One region of the Azospirillum argentinense genome, then DNA from elsewhere that is predicted to be linked to it. Evidence: riboswitches for the same ligand, from Rfam matches in the RefSeq annotation. Region 1 holds a riboswitch; the other holds the start of a gene.

Region 1 (3,402 bases):
GCCGCATGGGCGCGCGGATGGGCAATGCAAAAACCTACATGTTCTGCGATAAGTTGAAGGATTGGTCGGTGGCCGAGGGGCGGCCATGCGGAGAGATTCGTGGGACGCTTCCGAAGACGTCGGTTCGGAAGAAACTGGCGTCCCACAATCATCATGGTCGCCGTGCTCCCGCGAGCGGTGAAGGAGACTTCGCTACTCTACCGGTGCAGAACCTGGACGCCCTTCAGGGGTGCACGGTTTCTAGTGTCGCGTGCGGGCCTTGGCCGGCGGCCCCGCGGAGCCTGGACCGAAGGCGGAATAAATGGAGCGCACACCGAGAATGGCCATGTCGTATCCATGCGTAAAAGTGCTGCGCACCGCGTATCCCAACGTTTCTTACACGATAATATGTATCGTCGCAACATGAGAAAGCGTGCAACCGACGATTGGCCCCGCCGTGCACGGGGCGCCGTGGGAAGCAAAGTCACCTTGGAAATGGGGGATTCCTCTCCAGGCTCGGGAGAAACCGGCATGGTGCAGCTTGGGGATCGGCTCAAGGTCGTGCGCGAATTTCTCGGTGAGACACAAAAAACAATGTCACGCCGGTTCCGTCTCGGGGAGAACACGTGGCAGTCGTACGAGTTGAACGGCAAGCTCCCGAAGGGAGAGACCCTGTCGGAACTGGCCGCCCTCGGCATTGACATGAACTGGCTGCTGACCGGCCGGGGCAGCATGCGGATGGCGGCCGGCCAGCCGGAGTCCGGCGACGGCGCGCTTGCGCTCTCGCCGCGGGAGTCCGGATCGGTGCTCGACCTCGCGCTGTTGAGCGAGGCGATTGCCCTCGTGGAGCAGGGGCTGGACGACCGGGGCCGGCGCCTGTCGCCCCGCGCCAAGGGCAATCTTGTGGCGGCCCTGTACGGTCTGGCGTTGGCGGGGGAGGACGGCGGCGGGAGCGGCTCCCGTCCGCCGCGCGCCAGCCCGTCCGCCGCGGCGCATCTGCTCTGGCTCGCCTTGCAGATGGACGACGCGGTGCGGCCGGTGGAGGAGGGTGACGGGGCGGTCAGGCCGCCGTGAGGACGGCTGACCCTTCCGCCGTGCCGATGCGGGCGAGATCGAAGGGCGTCGTCTGGTAGATCCGGTTGATCCAGTTCGCGAACAGCAGATGGGCGTGGCTCCGCCACTGGTTTTCGGGCGGGAGATTCGGGTCGTCGTCTGGGAAATAGCCGTGGGGAACCGGCGTGGCCGGGTCCTTGGCGACGTCCCGGACATACTCGTTGCGCAGGGTGTCGGTGTCGTACTCGACATGGTTGAACATGTGCAGCGACCGGCGGGCGGCGTCCTCCAGCAGGCAGGGGCCGGTCTCCGGGGAATCCAGGAGCACGCGCAGGCCGCTTTCGGGAGGGATGTCCTCCTCGCGCACCTCGGTCCAGCGCGAGACCGGAATGGGCACGCCGTCGGACAGGCCGCACAGATAGGGCGAGGCGGGGGCGCGGTTGCGGTGCCGGTACACGCCGGACGCCTTGCGCGGCAGAAGATGCTTCGGCACCCCGTGGAAATGATGAACGGCGGCCTGCGCCGCCCAGCAGATGTTCAGGCAGGAATGGACGTGGCTCTGCGTCCAGTCGAAGACCGAACACAACTCGTCCCAATAGGACACCTCCTCGAAGGGCATCGTCTCGACCGGAGCGCCGGTGACGATAAAGCCGTCGAACTTCTCGCGGCGCGCGTCCTCCCACGACCGGTAGAAGGCGCCCATATGGTCGGCCGCGGTGTTGCGCGGCACATGGTTGGTGATCCGGATCAGCGACAGCTCGACCTGAAGCGGCGTGCTGCCGAGAAGGCGCGCGATCTGCGTCTCGGTCCGGATCTTGTCGGGCATCAGGTTGAGCAGGCCGAAGCGCAGAGGCCGGATGTCCTGCCGGATGGCGTCGGCCTCCCGCATGACCATGACGCCCTCGGCCTGGAGGGCAGTGAAGGCGGGAAGATCGTTGGGTATCTTGATGGGCATGACTCGTCCGGCTCCGCTGTCGGTGCATCGGTCGGAACAGACGTCATGGCGAACCCCGTTTGTTTGCCGGTCCGGCCACATCCCCCTTCGGGACGCCACCTTGCTCGGGAAAGCAGGTTGGCGTTGAGCGTCCGCTCAACTCTTGATGCGCGGTGCACATTATACGGGCAGCGGCGGCTTGGCAACAGCCGCGGGACCGCTGGTGGGCGGCCCCGGTCAGCCGATCCTTACGCCGCCTTGATGGCGACGAGGAAGTTCTCCACCTCGCTCTTCAGACGCATCGCTCCCTGGTTCAGGTCGCCGGAGGCCGACATCACCTGGGTCGCGGCGCTTCCGGTCTCGGTCGCGGCCTGCGACACGCGGCCAATGTTGCTGGTCACCTCCTGAGTGCTCTGCGCCGCCTGCTGGACGTTGCGGCTGATCTCCTGGGTTGCCGCACCCTGCTCCTCGATGGCGGCGGCGATGGAGGAGGAGATGTCGTTGATCGACGAGATGGTCGCCCCGATCCCGCGGATGGCGCCGACCGCCCCGCCGGTGGCCGCCTGGATGGCGCCGATCTGCTGGGCGATCTCCTCCGTCGCCTTGGAGGTCTGGTTGGCGAGGCTCTTGACCTCGCTCGCCACGACGGCGAAGCCCTTGCCGGCCTCGCCGGCGCGGGCCGCCTCGATGGTGGCGTTGAGCGCCAGCAGGTTGGTCTGGGCGGCGATGTTCTGGATCAGGTCAACCACGTCGCCGATGCGCTGGGCCGCTTCCGACAGCCCCTGCACGGTGGCGTTGGTACGGTCGGCCTCGTCCACCGCCTTGCCGGCGATGCCGGCCGACTGCGACACCTGCTGGGAGATCTCGGTGATGGAGGCGGCCATCTCCTCCGACGCGGCGGCGACGGTCTGCACGTTGGCGGAGGTCAGTTCGGCCGCGGACGCCGCGCTGCCGGCCTCGGCCCGCGTGTGCTCGGCGATGTCGGTCATGCTGCGGGCGGTGGTGTCGAGCTGCGACGCCGCGGCGCCCACGGTCTGCAGGACGCTGTGCACCGCGCCGTCGAAGTTGCGGATCAGCGAATCGATCCGCTCGGTGCGGCGGCGCTTGTTCTCCTCCTCGGCGGCCTGGGCGGCGGTCAGGCGTTCCGCCTCGATCAGGCCGTCCTTGAAGACCTGCACCGCCCGCGCCATGGCGCCGATCTCGTCCCGGCGGGCGCCGCCCTCCACCGCAACGCCGAGGTCGCGCTTGGCCAGACGGTCCATGATGGAGGTCAGGGCGACGATGGGCCGGGCGACCGACTTCGTCATGGCGATGCCGGCAAACAGGCAGAGGACCGCCACGAAGGCGATGGCGCCCAGAATCCAGCTCTGCGCCCCGACATAGGTGGCCCGCCCCCTGTCCGCCGCCTTCGTGGCGTTCTGGACGTTGGAGGCGGT
Region 2 (3,402 bases), 360 kb from region 1:
GCGCGCGGCCGCTCCACCTTCATGGTGGAGATGGTGGAGACGGCGGCCATCCTGAACCAGTCCGGCGAGCGCGCGCTGGTCATTCTGGACGAGATCGGGCGCGGCACGGCGACCTTCGACGGCCTGTCGATCGCCTGGGCCTGCGTGGAGCATCTGCACGACGTCAACCGCTGCCGCGCGCTGTTCGCCACCCACTACCACGAGCTGACCATGCTGGCCGGCAAGCTGCCGGGCCTGTCCTGCCACACCATGCGCATCAAGGAATGGCAGGGCGACGTCGTCTTCCTGCACGAGGTGACGGCGGGGGCGGCGGACCGCAGCTACGGCATCCATGTGGCGAAGCTGGCCGGCCTGCCCGGCGCCGTGGTGGGCCGCGCCGAGGAGGTGCTGACCATCCTGGAATCGGGCGACCAGAACGCCGCCATCCACCGTCTGGCCGAGGATCTGCCGCTGTTCAGCGCCGCCCTGAAGCGTCCGCCGTCGGCCCCCGCGGTGTCGGCGCCCGCCGCCCCGCCGGAACCGTCGCGGGTGGAGGAGGCGCTGAAGTCCATCGACCCGGACAGCATGACGCCGCGTCAAGCGCTCGACGAGTTGTATCGTCTGCGGGGATTGCTCTCCTAAACGGGAATATTTGCGAAGAGATGCACGCCATTGTATGAAAACCCGCCGCCGCAGCGTCCCGTGCCATGGGCAAGGGGCGTTGTCATCCAAGCGGCGGAAAGGGGGTGTGTTTATTGACCCCTGGTAAGGTGCTGGTGATCTGCACGGTCATTCAGACGGTCGTCGCGATCCTCGCGCTGCTCGTCGCCGTGCTGTAACCCAGACGACGGAGGGGCGGCGTAGCAGCGCCGCCCCTCTTTTCGTGTGCACGCTGTTCCGGCCATTGGCCTTTCCGAGCGCGCGGTACCGGAGGTGTCGTCTATTGACCACTGGTACGGGAAATATAGCGCTGAACCACAGCCGCCGCAATCCCATCCCCAGGGTCATCCCATGGGCGCTACGCCCGTTCCACGGCGTCCTCGTCCATCGGGGCGCCGCGGTCGCGGATGGGGGTGACATGACGTTGGGCAGCGGGGCGTTGCGCGTGGCGCAGCTTCTCCTCCACCGCCTCGTTTACGAACTGGTCGAGCGAGCGGCCCTCCCGCTCGGCGGCCTTGGACGCTTCTGATTCCAGCGACTTGTGCAGATGAACCATTCGGTGCCTCCCCCAACGCGGAACGGACTCTGTCCGATGCTTCAGATGGGAAGCCCGCGCCCGCGCTGCGAGCCGCCTTACCCGGAAGCGCCGTCCCGGTCGGAAGCGTCCGGCGGGGCGCTCGCGGGCGGCAGGACCGGCTTGGCGTGCAGCGCGCGGGCGGCGACGGCCATGGGGTCCTCGCCCGGCGCGCAGGGATGGGTGGCGGCCAGCAGGGCCTCGGGCACGCTGGCGGCGATATAATCGGTCACCGTCTCGTGCACCGGGATGATCATGGCGATGCGGGTCAGGTCGACCACCTTGCGCACCTGCCCGGAGGCGCAGAGCAGAGACAGGGCCTTGCCCGCCGACAGGGCCTCCCCGTTCATCACCAGCAGCAGGCCGACGCCCGTGCTGTCGATGAACTCAAGCCCGGTCAGATCGAGGAGGTGGCGGCGCTCCGGCCCGCCCGTCACGTCGGCGATGGCCTGCCGCACCGGGCCGGCGTCCTGGCTGGTGAAGCGCCCGGTGAACACCAGACGGGTGAAGTGCCGCTCCTGCTCCTTGCGATACTGCACGGTCCGCACCCCTTCCTGACGTCCGGCGGCCATGATCCGGTCCGGGCCTTCCCTGGGCAAGCGGTCGGCGGCTTGCGGTCCTGCGCGATGTTGACGCAGGGTGCCCCCTTTTTGTCACGGCCCCTTGTCCCTTGACGCCGCGCCGCGGCGGTCCTACAAGCGGGGGTACGTGGTGATTTGGTCGACCGGCTTGCGGGCCACGTAAAACAACCCGCTAAAAAGGTCCGAGCCGCGTCCGCGCCTCGACCCGATCGGTCGGGGCGTTTTTTGTTGTGCCGGTCTGCCCCGCCGGCGGACACAGGAGACAAAGCGGCCATGGCGCGCACCGATCATCGCAATCCCAACGTCGCGGGGCTTCGCCCGCGTTCCCGTCTGGTCCATGGCGGCGTCCGCCGCTCGTCCTTCGACGAGACGTGCGAGGCGCTCTACCAGACCTCCGGCTTCGTCTACGGCTCGGCGGAGGAGGCGGAGAGCGCCTTCATCAACGACGGCTCCCGCCACGTCTATTCGCGCTTCCGCAACCCGACCACGGCGATGTTCGAGGACCGGCTGTGCGAGTATGAGGGAGCGGCCTGGGCCTACGCCACGACCAGCGGCATGGCCGCGGTGCACGGCGCCCTGTGGTCGAACCTGCGCACCGGCGACCGCATCGTGGCGCCCCGCTCGCTGTTCATCTCCTGCTACTGGGTGATCAAGGAGCTGTCGGCCCGCTTCGGGGTCGAGGCGGTCTTCGTCGACGGCACCGACCTGTCCCAGTGGGAAGAGGCGCTGGCCAAGCCGACCAAGGTCGTCTTCCTGGAGACGCCCAGCAACCCGGGGCTGGAGGTCGTCGACCTGCGCGCGGTCAGTGCTCTCGCCCATAAGGCCGGGGCCAAGGTGGTGGTCGACAACGCCTTCGCCACGCCGGTGCTGCAGCGCCCGTTCGAGATGGGGGCCGACGTCGTCATCTATTCGGCGACCAAGCACATCGACGGCCAGGGCCGCTGTCTGGGCGGCATCATCCTGACCAACGACAAGCAGTACGGGTCGGACGTGATCCATCCCTATTTGCGCCACACCGGCCCGACCATTTCGCCCTTCAACGCCTGGCTGCTGCTGAAGGGGCTGGAGACGCTGGAGCTGCGCGTGTCGGCGCAGAGCGCGGCGGCCCTGACGGTGGCGGAGTTCCTGGAAGGCCACGCGAAGGTGGAGCGGGTGCTCTATCCGGGTCTGGCCAGCCACCCGCAGCACGACCTCGTCCGCAGCCAGATGACCGGCGGCGGCACCATGCTGTCGATCTTCCTGAAGGGCGGCAAGGAGGAGGCCTTCCGCGCCCTGAACGACCTGCGGATGGTGATGATCTCCAACAACCTGGGCGATTCCAAGAGCCTGATCACCCACCCCGACACCACCACCCACTCCAAGCTGACGGTCGAGGAGAAGGCGGCGGCGAACATCCGTCCGAACCTGCTCCGCCTGTCCGTCGGGCTGGAGGACGCCCAGGACATCGTTGAAGATCTCGACCGCGCGCTCGCTTCCCTGTAAAGACTGGACCCGGAACCAAATGCTGCAGTGCAGCGTTGGCGTCCGGGTCACGGTTTTTTTCGGCCCGGCCGGGGCCTTTGCTCCGGTCGGGTCCTTTGGTGAGGTGGAGCGAATGGCGAGACGCAA

What was found. Region 1 has a riboswitch for S-adenosylmethionine ahead of ABAZ39_RS11890 (homoserine O-succinyltransferase). Riboswitches for the same ligand answer to the same signal wherever they lie in the genome.
Region 2: another riboswitch for S-adenosylmethionine. It lies ahead of metZ (O-succinylhomoserine sulfhydrylase); the one in region 1 lies ahead of ABAZ39_RS11890 (homoserine O-succinyltransferase).

Annotation. Positions count from the first base shown of each region.
Region 1 covers NZ_CP007793.1:2,527,318-2,530,719, reverse strand. The annotation lists gene ABAZ39_RS11895 (hypothetical protein) at 574-1,053, shown strand; gene ABAZ39_RS11890 (homoserine O-succinyltransferase) at 1,040-1,987, opposite strand; SAM-I-IV-variant riboswitch at 2,037-2,141, opposite strand; gene ABAZ39_RS11885 (methyl-accepting chemotaxis protein) at 2,215-3,402, opposite strand, start outside.
Region 2 covers NZ_CP007793.1:2,886,371-2,889,772, reverse strand. The annotation lists gene mutS (DNA mismatch repair protein MutS) at 1-621, shown strand, start outside; gene ABAZ39_RS13435 (hypothetical protein) at 998-1,195, opposite strand; gene ABAZ39_RS33025 (STAS domain-containing protein) at 1,273-1,785, opposite strand; SAM riboswitch at 1,912-1,991, shown strand; gene metZ (O-succinylhomoserine sulfhydrylase) at 2,068-3,276, shown strand; gene ABAZ39_RS13420 (phasin family protein) at 3,389-3,402, shown strand, end outside.